Regions from separate parts of the Marivirga tractuosa DSM 4126 genome, predicted to be linked through region 2. Evidence: riboswitches for the same ligand, from Rfam matches in the RefSeq annotation. Region 2 holds a riboswitch; the other holds the start of a gene.
The links. Region 2 has a riboswitch for thiamine pyrophosphate ahead of FTRAC_RS16495 (TonB-dependent receptor). Riboswitches for the same ligand answer to the same signal wherever they lie in the genome.
Positions count from the first base shown of each region.

Region 1: another riboswitch for thiamine pyrophosphate. It lies ahead of FTRAC_RS11635 (class I SAM-dependent methyltransferase); the one in region 2 lies ahead of FTRAC_RS16495 (TonB-dependent receptor).

Region 1 covers NC_014759.1:2,754,648-2,762,808, reverse strand. Annotated here, with positions in the region: gene FTRAC_RS11650 (Trm112 family protein) at 1-11, opposite strand, end outside; gene FTRAC_RS11645 (thiamine phosphate synthase) at 39-665, opposite strand; gene FTRAC_RS11640 (AIR synthase-related protein) at 662-1,726, opposite strand; gene FTRAC_RS11635 (class I SAM-dependent methyltransferase) at 1,726-2,451, opposite strand; TPP riboswitch at 2,496-2,589, opposite strand; gene FTRAC_RS11630 (DUF3179 domain-containing protein) at 2,999-4,168, shown strand; gene FTRAC_RS11625 (HXXEE domain-containing protein) at 4,200-4,760, shown strand; gene FTRAC_RS11620 (hypothetical protein) at 4,750-4,953, shown strand; gene FTRAC_RS11615 (elongation factor G) at 5,155-7,146, shown strand; gene FTRAC_RS11610 (hypothetical protein) at 7,362-8,161, opposite strand, start outside.
Region 2 covers NC_014759.1:3,876,688-3,884,848, forward strand. Annotated here, with positions in the region: gene ftsA (cell division protein FtsA) at 1-303, shown strand, start outside; gene ftsZ (cell division protein FtsZ) at 331-1,902, shown strand; gene FTRAC_RS16485 (DUF5606 family protein) at 2,375-2,791, shown strand; gene FTRAC_RS16490 (DUF6687 family protein) at 2,936-3,991, opposite strand; gene FTRAC_RS16495 (TonB-dependent receptor) at 4,056-6,347, opposite strand; TPP riboswitch at 6,407-6,503, opposite strand; TPP riboswitch at 6,573-6,667, opposite strand; gene FTRAC_RS16500 (T9SS type A sorting domain-containing protein) at 6,851-8,161, shown strand, end outside.

The DNA.
Region 1 (8,161 bases), 1.1 Mb from region 2:
CTGCTTTGCATAATTTTTTTATCTCAATTCCTATATTCTTAATCCTGCAATTTTTCTTTATATTTTTTGGCAGCCGCTTCAGGGTCCTCTTCATTTAAGATCCCTGAAATAACCGCAATGCCATTGAAAGGTAGGGCCTTCAATTGCTCGAAATTCTCTTGATTGATCCCTCCCGAAAGAAAAATGGGCATATTGCTGATTTCCTTTGCTTTCTTGATGCTTTCGGGCTGCACAATATCGCAACTGTCAACCGAAGGAGATGGAAATACCGAGCAAAAGCTGATATAAGACAAGCTGTTTTGCTCAGCCATTTGCACTTCTTCCAGATTATTCGTGACCGTAAGGCCAATATACTGGCCTTTCAACTGGGGCTGAATACTTGGAAAATCGGCAGGTAGTCGGTCAAAATGTACACCGTCTAATCCTGTTTCCACTGCCAATTCCCAATCTTGATTCATGAGCAGCGGCACTTGAAAATCCTTTGTCAATTTTTTTGCTCGCTTTATAAATTCTAATTGCGTTTCCTTGTCCTGAGCTTTTGGCCAATGATCCCAAATCTGTACAATGTCAATGCCCCCTTTCAAAGCCGTATGAAGTTTATTCAACAAGCTATCATGCTCTTGACTAGGGTCAATCACCAAATAAAGTCCTGCTAGTTTTTTCATTGCCATCCTGCTTGAAATGCTTTGAAAAATGCGGCCCAATAAGGATCCACTCCATCAAAAGTAAAAGACCTCTGCTTGCCATTCGCATCCACTACTTGCTTTGCAGAACCTTCCTTGAAAACGCCAATTTTACAAGCTTCAACTCCTTCTTTAGAAAGGCCTTTGATCAAGCGGTCTTCATGTCCCGGCTTTACTGCCATCAACATAGAACCAGCACCTATGGAGATAAAGGGATCGATCTCAAACAGATCTGTAATCTGCTTCACTTCCTCATTGAGCTTAATTTTATCCAATTCCACTGTGAAACCGCAGCCGGAGGCATCTGCCATTTCATCCAATGCTCCTAAAATCCCGCCTTCCGTTACATCATGCATGGCATGCAATTCTTGGTTCGGTTCCAAAATGCTGGAGGCGGCTAAGGCTTCCTTCATTACAGAAAGATCCCAAAAGTTGTGGGCGGCAATTTTCTGAATTTCTTCACCGCACTTTTGACTGACCGTTTCAGGAAACGCATTGGCTAAAAGCGAAGAAGATGATAAAGCCGCATGTTTGGTCATGATAATGCTATCCCCTATGGCTGCATTATTACTGCTTAATATTTTATCTTTCGGAGCCTGCAAAAACATAGTGCCTCCTCCGGAAATGGTAGATTCCTGCCCCGGAATCTGGCCGGTATGGCCACCCGTAATACTAATGCCTAATTTTTTACAGAGTGCATCAATGTGACTCCAATACAAATTAAAATCTTCTCGCGTCAAGCTGACCGGAAGATTGAGCACAAACTGAGCAAACTGAGGTGCAAAGCCAGTGGTTGACATATCATTGGCTAATAAGTGCACGGATAAGTGTGCAGAAATTTCCATGCCCAGAGAAGGAATCAGAGATAGCGGATCGCTGGAAGTGGCCAGTGCTTTTCCATTGCCCAACTCAATTATGGCGGTATCAACGCCAAATCTCGGACCGCAAATCACTTCCGGTCTTTTTGCCCCACATTTATTCAGTAAATCCTCTTTAAAGACCTGAGCATCTACTTTTCCATATTGATCATCAAAAGCCGCCATCACACATCATTAAATTGTACATACAAACCAAAAAAATCGCCATAAGGTAATTTCCATTGCTGACGTGGAAACCACTTAGGTAAGCCAGTCGCATTCCACTGAATGCTATAATCCCGGTCAGGGAGCGCCTCAGCAATGAGTTCTTTCAAAGAAGCGGGCGTATAAAAGTTAGCCGTTACGTAATAATTGTTCTGCCCAAATAACTGCTGCACTCTTCTTCGCACTAATTTGGGTGTATTGCGGTTCATCATTCCGAAAATGATTCCATATTTACCTACTCTTGCGGCTTCACGGATTACCTCAATAGGTCTTTTGTAATATTCAAAAGTGGTGATGAAGGCGAGCGCATCAAAAGTATGATTTTTGAATGGCATATGATGGGAATCAGCTAAAACAAGATCTCCATCGAACAGATGAACACCCTGGGCCAACATAAAAGGAGAAATATCACCGCCTGTAGCCTGAATTCCTATTTCATGCCACCATCTGGTGAAACGGGTAGTACCACAGCCATATTCCAATAAGCTTTCAACTCGGCTGTCTTTCTTGATAAGTCCTTCCAACGTCTTTTTTTGCCAAACTTCCTGACGCTTATAGGGTCCTTCGTAATAGGCCTCGTAGTGGTCGGTATCATCTCTATTAAAAAACCACTCCTGTCTTCCTTGCCAATTGCGCAATTCACCGGTGGCGACATCGAATTTTTCCTTTTTTGAAATTTGAGTCATCGATCTAAGAATTTAAGATCTAGGGATGCAGGGGAAGATGAAGTTCGATTGGTTTTCACAATTCCTACGCTAGCATTACCTAGATCAGGTTATTTGGGTATAATCTCAGCCCTTCAGTTGGCACCCCATTTAAAATATAAGACGAAGCTAAGGATAATTAGATACTTACGCAATGCATTTAAAATTTATCCCTTAGGTATAGGGTAATGATCCAAGCGGATGCCTGAACCAGATGGTAGTTTGGCTGGACCGCCCTAGCGCAAGCGTCCGCCTGTGCTGTATAAAAGTGAAACCATCTAGTTCAAGCGTACGCTTGGACTGTTTATACTTGAAAAATTGCTCTGTTCCCATCTCATGATCAGGTAACTAGCTGAAAGATCATCACTTACACCACATTCCCAAGAAAATAGATTTCAGATAGCACTTCCAGAAGTCCCTATTTTTTAATAAATTTAGTAGAGCATCGGACATTTTCATTCAAGGAAACGCCCACTTTTAGATGCGGTGCTAATCCAATAGTTGGGTTTGAGCCGAAAATAGTAAGCTTATGGAATTAGTATTTTTTTATGGATTGGCTATTGCATCATTATTAATTGGAACTGCTGCCATTTACATGGCTTTAGTAGAAGCTTTTCCTTTAAGTTGGTTGTACTACCATTATTTTTTACGAAAGCCCCTCAATTGGTTCATTTTTATAGGGCTATTAGTATGGACAGGCGTAATTTTTTACCAAAGTAATGAAATGCCATTATGGGTCATTGCCCCCTTATTGATCACAGGACTTGCCTTGGTTTTAACTTATAAAATGCATCAGGAGAAAGCATTTCCTGCTGTGTTTTTTCCAGCAATGGCGAAAGATCCTAATCAACTACCTCTTGATGACCAAATGGAAATGGCCGTGATTGAATATGAGGGCATTACGAAGTGCTACCCCTTAGATTATGTCATTCACCACCACATCATCAATGACCATTTTGAAGATAAAATTGTAGCACTAACCTATTGTGCCATGTGTAGAAGCATCATCCCTTTTGATGTTACGGCAATAGGACCATTAAAAGTAGGCTCATTTAAAAATGCCAATATGATAGTGGCAGATGTGAGGACTAATACTTTCTTCCAGCAATCTACCTTTCAATCATTAATAGGTAAGCTGCATCCTTATGAGTTGACCATGATCCCATTTCAAATTCTTTCGTGGCTAGAAGTTAAACAAACAATTGAATCGCCTCAGGTCGTTAAAGTAAGCGAAAAAGATTTTAAGGATTTTGAATTACCAATTCCGGGTATTTGGAAAAAGTTAGTGGCTTCTGAAGCTACTCCAGGGCTGGCCTCAAAAAACCGTGATAAAACATTCCCTGCACGTACTCATGTAATTGGAATAACGGATAGCTCGATAAAAGACCGGTTGGTTTATTTAAAGAAGGAGGTATTATCAGAAAAGGTAGTGGAGAATAAGGAATACGGATTTGTCCTAATAGGGGCTGGAAAAACAGTAAATGCGTACAAAAATACTTTGAAAGCTCAAAAGCTAGCAATAAGATTAGACGGTAACGAATTAAGGGATGCAAACAGCAATACAAAGTGGAATATCAGAGGAAAATATATTTCTGGAGAGCTGAAAGCAGATTTGGAACCAATTGCTATTTCAGATGAATATTGGTTTTCATGGATTAAATTTCATGAACAATCGAAGCTCATTAGATTGAAAAGTTAATACTAAAATAGACACATAAATTAGAGTTGTTATGAAACATCTAGATATAATTGGTCCAGGCATCTTTATTATTTTCTTGTGTCTGATCACCTATCTTTTTGCAGGAAAAATTGGTCCCATAGTAATTGGGGGTGCAAGTGCTGGAGGTTTTCTTTTATACTTGAAAACCGGATATAAATACCGTTTTGACACCTCAAAAGTGATTGTAGCCTACTTGCTGACCATCATTTTTTTTATAATTCATGTGTATGAAGAATACATTTTTGGTTTTGAGAAAATTGCTTCTCAGCTAAGCGGACAAGAAGTTACTCAAGAAGGTTTGTTAACTTTTGCGGCATTTTTTGCGCCTATCATGTGGGTATCGGGTGCCATATTTATTATAAAGGAATGGGCTATTGGCTATTATTTTCTTGCCTTTTTCTTTGTGGCCATGACGATTGCTGAACTGACTCATTTTATATTTCCCTTCATTTTGTATGGAGAATGGCAATATACCGCAGGTGTAGCTACCGCAGCCATACCACTCATTCCGGCATGGTATGGATTAATAATCACCCTCAGAGAGACTAAAAAATTAAGAAATGAAACTTAGCAAACCAGTCTACTTATTTATTTTAATTATTTTCCTCAATAGGCCAGCAAGCGTTTGGGCTCATACTGGTGTCGATACTCATGCCGGCATGCTATCCAATATTATTGCCATAGGAATTGTGATGCTTTCTATTGCCATTTATCTATTAATTGACCAAGGAAGAAGGAACAAAACACCACGAAACAAAAACTAAGGGGAATATCAATTAAATTGAAGGATTTTAATGAGAAGTTGGGAAATCGCGCTGCTTAGTACCTCGTGCTTATTACATATATGAGATTAGTTGACTGACATCCCCAATAGTGCTTATTTGCTAGAACTGTCTCCTGACTCAATACAAAATTCTCTTCAAGCCCATCATAAATTCTAAGCAAAATGATAAGTTTGCAAGCGGATGTCCGCAAAACGAAAACTAACCATAGGAATATTAGCCCATGTAGATGCGGGCAAAACTTCATTGACGGAGTGCTTGCTGCACCAGGCTGGTGCGACTAAAGCACAAGGGAGTGTGGATAAAGGTTCTGCCATCACAGATGGCTTGGCGTTGGAGAAAAGCAGAGGAATTTCCATTAAGGCAGCTTCCGTAAATTTCAGCTGGAAACAAACGCAATTCCAGTTGGTCGATACCCCTGGTCATATTGATTTTGCGGCAGAAGTGGATCGGTCACTTTCCATTTTAGATGCGGTGATCTTAGTGGTTTCAGCTAAAGAAGGCGTTCAGGCGCACACTTTAAATTTATGGGAAAATCTGAAAGAGCGTAATCTCCCCGTCATCATTTTCTTTAATAAAATCGATCGAGATGGTGTTTTTCCAGAGCAGGTTTTTAATGATTTTCAGAAAGAATTAGGCGCTAAACTATTTGCTTTAAACCTTCCTGATTTATCGGATTCCCAGCAAATTCAAGTCATGCCTTTTGAAGCTTGCCGGAATCATACGGATCATGCAATTCTTGATAGCTCTCTAGAGAACCTAGCCGAATGTGATGAAGCTTTTCTGGAAAAATACCTGGAAGGAAATATTGGCGAAATGTCCACTATTTTGGCGCAAGCCTTGCCGCATATTCAAAACGGCAGTCTTCATCCTGTTCTTTTTGGAAGTGCTAAACTAGGGCTTGGGATTTATGAGTTATTAGATCAGTTAGAAAAGCTGATTTCTACTCCTCAAAATTATTTTTGTAATCCTGCTGCCAAGGTTTTTAAGGTTGAATTCCACGATAAACTCGGAAGACTCGCTTATATCAAATCTTATGGCGGTTTGCTAAAAACCAAAGACAGCATTCCTTCCCAGGAGATGGGCAAAGAAATTAAAATCAACCAAATATTTAAAGCCGAAGCGGGAGGATTGGAACAAGTCGCAGAGCTCAATCAGGGAGAAATCGGTTTGATCACTACCTCTGACATAATCTTGGCAGGAGATATTTTGGGCAATGAAAAACTAGCGGATTCCTATTCAAAAATCAGTAATGCCGTATTGGCGGTGGAGGTAAAAGCCGTAGAAGATAAAGATTATCAAAAGTTAGGAGAAGCATTAGAGATTCTTAATCTGGAAGATCCCATTTTAGATTTTAAATGGTTTAAGGAAGACAGAGAGTTTCACATCAAAATTCTGGGGCCTATTCAAACCGAAGTCTTAAAAGACAGCCTGAGCCAAAGGTGGGAAATTGAAGCAGAATTCCTTCCACCTAAAGTGATTTACAAAGAAACACCTGCTCAATCAGCCGAAGGCTTTGTCCGCTACTGGATGCCGAAACCTTGCTGGGCGATTATGACTTTCATGATTGAACCAGGAGAAGCGGGAAGTGGTGTAAACTTTGAAAACAAAGTTCGCACTAGCGATATCAGTCAAAAATATATTAATGAAGTGAAACGCGCCATTCCGTGGACCTTGAAACAAGGACTGCATGGCTATGAAGTAACCGATATCAAGATTACTTTGATCAAAGGCGAAGAGCATAATGTGCACTCGAATCCGGGTGACTTTTTATTAGCAACCCCAATGGGTATAATGCGAGGATTGGAAAATGCAGGTACTGATCTTTTGGAACCCATGTATGCCTTTGAAATCAAAGCCCATCAGGATTATCTTGGTTCGGTTTCTAGCGATTTAAGCCAGATGCGAGCTACTTTGGAAAGTCCTCTTTTCGATGGAGAATTTTTCATTTTGAAAGGTCGAGTTGCCGTAGCCGAAGCCATGGATTATGCCATCCAATTCAGTGCTACCACCTCTGGAAAAGGTCGCCTAAAACTCAGCTTGGATGGCTATGAAAAAACCACACTAACAGAAGAAAAAATCCGTCCCTACAAAGGCGTTTCACCACTTGATGAATCGCAATGGATTTTGCACATGCGCGGTGCTTTTAAGGCGGATGAGAGGATGATGGGTTAAAACAATCCACCCTCAGTCTGACGGTTGGAACCGACTGACCGATATAAGGAACTACCTAATTGAACAAAGCCGATCCTTGAACCATGTGCCAGAATGGAAGGCAATAGGATAGTAGAGGCGTCTACCTTAAGCTAATTTTGTAATTCGCTAGATAATATTTAGAATTAATTGATCAAAAGAAGCCCCTACTTAAAACATCAGTAGGGGCTATAGAATTATTTAAGAAGGTAAATGTCTTTAATTAATAGACCTTTACCGCCAATTTGATAGAGAACCTCTAAATTATCGTAGAGAAAGTTCCCAAATAAGGCCTCTTCATCATTCCCTATATCAGTGGTTTTAATAAACTGCTTTCCGTGATTTTTGGAATCATCGTAATATAAGGCAAGCTTAGATTTAGAGCTTTTTCTCATATTGTCTATATTTTCCACTTTTGCATTAGCCCCATCAGGACTGATTACAAATTTGAACATAGCAGCCGACAATCTTTGTGCAACACTAATGCTATAATTGATTGTACCATCAGGTAATACATTAAATGAAAGGCCTCTCATACCAGGGGTGCCGTGCTTATTGAAATGCTTATTATTGATCATCTCGGTATTATCAGTCAGCTCTTTTTTCCAGATTTTGTTCCCATTCAGATCATACTTTATCACGTAAGCACCTTCAAACCTTGCTCCTATGTTTCTAAATCTGTCTGGACCAAGTAAACCATATAGGTAAAAGTGATTACCCTTAAAGTCAACTCCCGTGTAACCACCTTCCGTTGGATATATATTTCTGTTCTGAGGATTAACAGTGTAATCTAAATTAGCTTGATCAGAGTAAATTTGAGCAGTAGTTTTATCTAACCGCGCGGGTCTAATAAAGGCCTCGTCAAGATTTACATTTAGCGTAATACTGCCTTTACGATTACCTGTGTTATCAAATGTGATGATACTTACCTCGGAAAAATTATTCTTATAATCAACTTTCTTAGAAGCTACGTAAAATTCTGAGTTTGTATGACCGA
Region 2 (8,161 bases):
CTAGTTGAATATTTAACGGGAATGGATGCTAGAATTGGTTATCCAAACGAACATTTAGGAAGAACAAAAATAGAGGCTGTGAAAAGCCCAATGTATGCCACATCTGTAGGATTAGTATTGGCAGGTTATCGTTCCATTGATGAGCGAGAAAACAGATACCTTGAAGCAAAGTTGAATAATCAGAATATGTTTATCAACCATAAGCAGAAAGGTGTAAAGAAAGAAGGAGACTTCTTTTCAAAAATTATCAATAAAACTAAAAGTTTTTTGATAGATGATTTTGATGAAAAAGATGACTATTAATATCGAAAGAATTTAAATACGAATATTATGACTGAAGGAGCTTATAAATTCGAAATACCAAAACACCATAAATCTATCATTAAAGTGATAGGTGTTGGTGGAGGTGGCAGTAATGCTGTTAATCACATGTTTAACCAAGGCATCAGGGATGTGGAGTTTGTGGTCTGCAATACAGATTCTCAAGCATTAAAATCAAGTCCTGTGCCTAATAAGCTGCAAATTGGAACCAATCTAACGAGCGGGTTAGGTGCAGGTGCTAATCCTGAAAAAGGAAAAGATGCTGCGCTGGAGAGCAAGGAAGAAATCCGTGATTTGTTAGGTAATGATACTAAAATGGTGTTCGTTACGGCAGGAATGGGAGGAGGAACAGGAACTGGTGCAGCGCCTGTTATTGCCCGTATTGCCAAAGAAATGGATATTCTGACTGTGGGGATTGTTACTTCGCCTTTTAGTTTTGAAGGAAAGAAAAAGGTTAGGCAAGCCGAAGAAGGTATCCGTCAGTTAAAAGAAAATTGTGATACTGTTTTGGTAATTCTCAACGATAAATTGAGAGAAATTCATGGTAATCTGACCATTGGAAATGCATTTGCTAAGGCAGATAATGTATTAACCACCGGAGCCAAAGGTATTGCGGAAATCATCACAGTTCCAGGTCAGGTAAATGTGGATTTTGAAGATGTCAAAACGGTAATGAAAAATGCAGGTGCTGCCGTAATGGGATCTGCCAGAACTGAAGGAGATGGTAGAGCTCTACGAGCAGCCGAAGAAGCATTGTCTTCTCCACTACTGAATAATACTGATATTTTAGGTGCTCAGAAAATACTATTGTCCATCATTTCAGGTGAAAAAGCTGAATTGCAAATGGACGAGTTGACTGAAATCACAGATTATATTCAGGAAAGAGCTGGTGATGAAGCTGAAGTTATTTTTGGACATGGAATGGATGAATCTTTGGGAGAAGGCTTGTCTGTCACGGTCATAGCAACTGGTTTTGATCAAGGTGGTTATAAGGAAAATGCCATACCGCATCAAGAAGCCAGAAAGGTTTATGATTTAGATTCTAATAAGCAAATCACACTTTTTGGTAATGAAAAAGAGGAAGAAAAGTCTAAACCAGAGCCGAAAAATGATCCTAGCCCTTTTACTTTCGAAAAGAAGAATACGCAAGAATCTAGACCTCAGGCTGATGAAGAAAGAGGCTATTCTTTTGGCTTTCCATCAAAAAAGCAAGAGGAAGAACCTGATTATGTAGATGAGGAAAATGATTATGCGGATGATTTCACTCAAAGTTTGTCTAATGATTATGATATTGTGGATAAATCCGAAAGTCAGGATGACATAGAGAAGAAAGAAGCGGAACGTCAGGAAATGCTTAAAAGGCGTTCTATTGAGAGAATTGAAAAGCTGAAGAACTTAAACGGTGGGCATACCAATACTCCTGAAGCTTATAAGCAAATGGAAGTTCCTGCTTATAAGAGAAAACAGGTGAAATTAAGAGATGTGCCACATTCTTCAGAGAAAAACATTTCAAGGTTCAACTTGAATGATGACAATCAAATATTGGGCAACAATAAGTTCTTGCATGATAATGTAGATTAATTTCGTTGAATCCCGTAAGTCATAATAAACAGGTGTACAAGGCAGCTTCTTAAGAGGCTGCTTTTTTTGTTAACCACAAATGAAATACAACAGCCAAAGGCTATTTTGGTTTAACCGCGAGGGACACAAAGGATAATCACGGAGTTTCACAGAGTATGACGAAAATACAAAGGGGAATAATTGAGCTATCCTTGAATTTCTTTTTTGGATTGACTAAAGATACATTTGTTTTATGTTTTGTCATTTAATTGTAAAAATCAGTTATAGCATTTCATTTCTTTGTGTCCATGGTGAAATCCTCAGTGTAACTCTGTGGTTACCCCATTTCAGCTTTAGCTGAATTATTTGTCATTAATTAGCTGGCTTGGTGGTTTTAATCAATTTTAAATTTCCTATAAATTCGAGCCCTCAATTTTGTGAAAACGGAAATGTTTGCACTAAATTCGTCCATTAATTTTTAAGACAATAAATCATGACTTTAAAAGATATTGCATCAGTTACTGGAAAAGGCGGTTTGTATCAGGTTGTAAAACCTTCAAGAACAGGCGTTATTTTAGAATCATTGGATGAGAAAAAGCAAAAGCTAGTGGCTCATGCCCATGATAGAGTATCCATTCTGGACGAAATCTCTATTTATACCACTGATGCAGAAGGGAATGTTCCTTTGCAGAAGATTTTTAATACCATGCATGAGGAGTTTGGTGATGATTTAGGGATAGATGCGAAATCTTCAAAAGAAGAAATCATGGCTTTCTTAAAGCACATCTTGCCGAATTATGATGAGAATCAGGTTTATCCTTCTGATGTGAAGAAATTAGTGAGCTGGTATAATGTTTTATTAAAAGAAGCACCTGAGGTATTGACTGCTAAGGGAGAGGAGAAGGAATAGGTTGATATTTGGAAATAGTAAATTAGACCTATCAGGTTTACTTAAATAATTGCTTGTAGTTTCCGGTCGGTGTGCCACCGACCGGGGCAGTATCCATGGTCGGTGGTACACCGACCATTTAAAATATGATTGAAAACCTATCTTTTAAGCAAAAACCATTTCATTCAATTTTCTAACCTGTTTCCAATCCAAAGTTTCTCCTTTTGATAGCATTTTATAATGCCCTCTAAAGTAATTAGTGCAAATCTTCTGAAAATCATCGGGGCTAATACTTGAAGAGTAGATAGGTCGAAAACATGGGCTTTGATAACGTTCTTTCTTACTTAATTTTGCACCTTTCAAACGAAGAATTGGAGCTGTATCGGTAAAATGTTCTGCTTCCCATTTTTTTTCGCTTTCCTCGATTTTATTTAATTGGTCGCATAGTTTTTCCATACTGATTCTTGGATAATGCTTTCTTGTGGTATTAATCCAGGTAGTGTATTTAAATTCCAATTCATATCGGTTATCTGAATAAATACTTATGACGATGTCAGATGATTGACTTTTGCTGTAAAGCGCATAATAATGTAGCGGCTCCTTGGCATGTAGAATGCGTATTCTGAGATCATCAATTGTTTCTTGTTTATCAATTTTTTCAAGATGATTCAAGACTAAATTGAATTCTTCTGTCTCTGGAATCTTATCTAAGGGCAAATCTACAACTTTGCTAAAAACCTCTAAAAAATGAATGTATTTGGGAACGCAAGCTTCCATTTCCTTTTCTGCTATTTCCGGTGCTCCAAAAGGTGGGTAAAATAATTCAGCTTCTTCGTCATTCAGCCAGCAGACTAATTTTAATGCTTTCTTCCAATCAGGATAATCAAAATTAATCTCTCTGAAATCCCCAACTTGAGCCATTTCAGTTAATAGATCATAATGTGCTAAAGCTTTATTTGGATTGAAAACAGTCCAAACGCCTAAAAAGCCATCAATATCATAATGATTATTGGTGACATATTTCTTATCTAACTCTGGAAGTTTGTTTTGGATTGCTTTTAGTACAATTTCAGTGCTGGTATCTGCCTCACAATTCTTAGGAACGGGTGCTCCTCTCCAATGCGATAAGTCAAATCCCTGTGGGTGATGAGCATCAACTACCAATACTTCATTAGGGCATTTTTTAATGTCGTAGAATGGAATGAATGTTTTGTTTTGCATAACAATACCTTTAAAAAATTAAAGTAGTTAGGGTGTTGATCCCTAACCACTTGTGAATTAATTTTTAGAATTTAGCAATAAATGTTGCGTAAAAATGGGCTGGTGCCTGTACGAAAAACCCCATTTCATTACCTACCGATCCACCATCAGTATAATACTGTTCACTGAAAATGTTATTGATGTCAACTTCCAATCTGTAGCTTTCTGAAATATTTGAGAACAATTTAACATTGGCTACTGAGTAACTAGGCAAAACGAAGTCTTCGTTATTTGTCAGATCTGTATAGCTTTTACCAACAAATCTTGTGTGTAAGCTTAGTCCAAATTGATTAATAGGGTGATATTGGATTTGGGCATTCACAAAATATTCAGGGCTGTAGGGTGTTTTAATATCCTCAAAAACTTCATTACTTCCTTCAGGGCTATATTCACTAATAATGCTTTGCATATATGTTGCATTACCCGATACAGTAAAATTTTCGACAGGCATAAACTGCCAATCTAATTCTACTCCTCTTCTGAATGAGGATTCTTGATTTTCATAAAGCTGGATAAAATACTGTGGAATGAATTCTCCAATTGGTGCAATTTCATTCTCAAAATCCATGTAAAAGGCATTGAAATTTATTTTCGCTTTTTGTGTATTGTATCGTAAACCTCCTTCAAAATCATTTACAAATTCTGGCTGTACAAAACCTTGATTTTGTAAACTGTCTATGTTTCCTGCATTTATTTGTGTATCGCCTAAATAGTTACTTCTTGTTGGTTCTCTACCAGAGCGGCCAAAGGAGGCGTATGCGTTTATATTACTGTTGATTTCATAAGTAACTCCGACTTTTGGATTTAGAAAAGTCCATTCATATGTTGGAATGGAGCGATCTTCTCCTAAAAAATCTGTATCAGGAATCATTTCTAGGGTAACATACCGAGCCTGAACATCGGCCAGTATACTGAAATCACCTACTCTGTAACTTCCTTTTATGAATGCGCTGATCTCATCTTTAATAGATTGATCCTGATAGTATGGATTGCTGAAATTGGGAACCAATTGCTCGATATTTTCTCTATTGAAACGATAGGCGTGAATACCAGTAGTCCATTCAAAATCAGTAAATTTCTGATTAAAATAGCTCATCACCCCATAATGATCATTAAAAAGCGGATAATTGATACTTGCTAGGTTTTCACTATCGACATTATACGTATATGGGAAATCACCACCTGCAGCCCCATAATAAGCGGATGAAGTTAAAGTTGAATTATTATTGAAAAAATGCGTATGCTCTAATTGCAGTAGTGATTGACCAAAATCATCAATGTCATTAGGATTATTGACATTAGTCCGTGGATCTTCTTCAATAAGTGATTCGGGGACAGGGGAGTAGGCTAAATCATTTTTAGTTCTACCGTTAAAACCATTTATTTTGACGATATCCTTTTCACCAAACCAACCTCCGCTGAAAAAGAAGGAATAGGCATCACTGCCAGAATGGTCACGATATCCATCACTATATGTTCTACTTAATCTTGTATAAAATGCTGTGTTATTCTCCATTAGACCAGTCTTAACTTCAGCAGTACCTTGCCAAGTATTAAATGAGCCGCCTAATAGAGTAACAGTTGCCTCAGGATCTTCGGTATTTATATCTTCTGATTCATAACCAATTGAGCCTGCATACGAGGCAGTACCATTTGTACTTGTTCCTACACCTCTTTGCACTTGTACACTTTCCATGCTTCTAGTAATATCAGTGAAATTTGAAAAGAAAACACCTTGGTCAATCATATCATTAAGAGGTACGCCATTTAGTGTAATATTGATTCTTTTCTGGTCTATCCCTCGTAATCTCATGCTTCCATAATTGGTGAAGCGGGTTCCAGCATCTGAATTTACTTGTATCGAGGGTGTGAGCTGTTCTAAGACAAATGCCCCGTCTTGACCGTTAAATACCGAGTTGATCTCTTTCTTACTTAAAGTTGATTGAGTGATAGGGGCAAGCTTGTCGGCACGTATGGCGCTAACTACCACTTCTTCTGATAGTAGTTTGTCCGGCACGAGGTAAATTTTAAGGGATTTACTTTCAGAAATGCTTATTGATTCTTCATAATTTTTGTAGCCAACAAAGCTAACTTTTAAAGTGTAGTCACCATTTGGAATATTGTTTATTTTAAATTCCCCATCCTTATCAGTTGTACTACCCTTAGAAATTGGCAATAAAACTACATTAGCACCTACTAAGATTTCATCTTCAGATTCTGATTTTACAGTTCCAGTAATGGAGTTTTGAGCATAAGCAGTGAACACTGCAAGTGCTGCTATTGCTGTCAATAGCGTTTTTTTAAATAATTGTAACATGTTAATAAATTAAATAATTGTTAGTGAAACTCATGGAGGCGGGGTAATTACCTCCTTTCATTTTCCTTAACCAAAATCCCTGCGACCGCATTATCGGCATCAGGTTCATTGGGTATGATCTCAGCCCGTTGTATTAAGGCACCCCAGCGTTGAAACGCTTTGTCTTCATAATGGATTAACCAGAACTTTTGTTCCTTAATCCTATTTTAATTTTATATTTATTTCTTGATTTAAATTCAAAATTCCTACGCTCGCATTACCGAGATCAGGTTCAGGGTATATTCTCAGCCCGTTATTTTAAGGCACCCCTTATTGATGCTGCAAGTATAGGGGTGATTAATGGGGATTGCAAATTCTTTGGTACTATTTTAAGTATTCTATTCATTTACAATGATTATGTGAACAATTGTACAAAAGAAGTTTGGTGCTGATTATGAATGGATTAGTTTTGAAGTTTGGTATAAAATATCCAGTTCTAATTTTAAAACTAAGTATACTTCTTAATGAAACATTTTTACTCTCCCCTCAAATCTCTATTGTCTTTATTTTTCATTTTATTTGCTTTAAACGTTAATGCTGCTGACTACTTTTGGATTGGTGGTTCAGGAACATGGAGTGATCTCAATCATTGGGCAACTTCATCTGGAGGCAGTACTGTACATTCCTCGCTACCAGGAGAAACTGATAACGTAATTTTTGATGCCAATTCTTTTTCTGGAGATGGACAAACGGTAACCGTTGATGGCAACATTATCAGAGTAAATGATTTCATAGCTACTAATGTAAGTTATAATGTTGACTTTTCAGGGGAGTCGCCTATTCCTGATATTGAGATATATGGAAGTATGGATGCTCCAGCCAATATAAGTTTTGAGTTGCCAGGAGTATTATTAGATTTCAATTCAAATGTGGATGGTCAAACAGTAAACATTGCCTCAGGTTTATTGAATACTTCAGAAGATGCTTCTGTAAGATTTTCAGGCGAAGGATCTTGGTCTATTGAAAATGGGCTTAGCGGTCATTCTTTATTTGTTACTCAAGGGGAAATAATTTTTGGTGCCAATACTTTCAATTTTAAAAATGTTTACCTCTGGTATTCATTTGATAAAATACTGAACCTTACCGATGCGACACTCAATATTGAAAAGTGGACGATGAATAACTCTGATTTTGTCACTGTTATCCCAAATAACTCCACTATTAATTTTAGCGATGAATTTCAAGGATACGGCAAGACTTATGGAACAGTAAATGTGACAACCCCAACAGGCTTTGGTAACGATATTGTAATTAGTGGTAATAATACCTTCCAGAATTTTACCGTAGTAAAAGGAGCTAATTTATTGGTAGATGCCAATACAACACAAACTATTTTAGGAAACCTAACCTTAAATGGGACATCATCAGAAGTGATTACTTTTGAATCTTCAACAAAGGGTGAAAAATTTAATTTTGATGGAACAGGAATTAATATTTCAGGTGAGTATGTACACATCAGTGAATCAGATTTTCTAGGTACTGCCACTTTTTCTTTAGAAAATAGTTTGCTAATAGGTGATGTCAACGGTTGGGAAATTAATTCTGTACCAACCCCTACAGACAATGGATCATTTTACTACTCTAAGATTTTCGCTGATAGCTTATACATTGATTTAGATCCGGGAGATGGTGCCGAGCGGATAGTGTTTATGAGACAAGGTGGTTTTCCAGATATCACCACAGTTAATGATGTAGCTTATACTGCCAATCAAACTTTTGGAAATGGTGAGCTGGTGGGGCAGGATACTTATGTAATGTATCAAGGGAGTGATGAT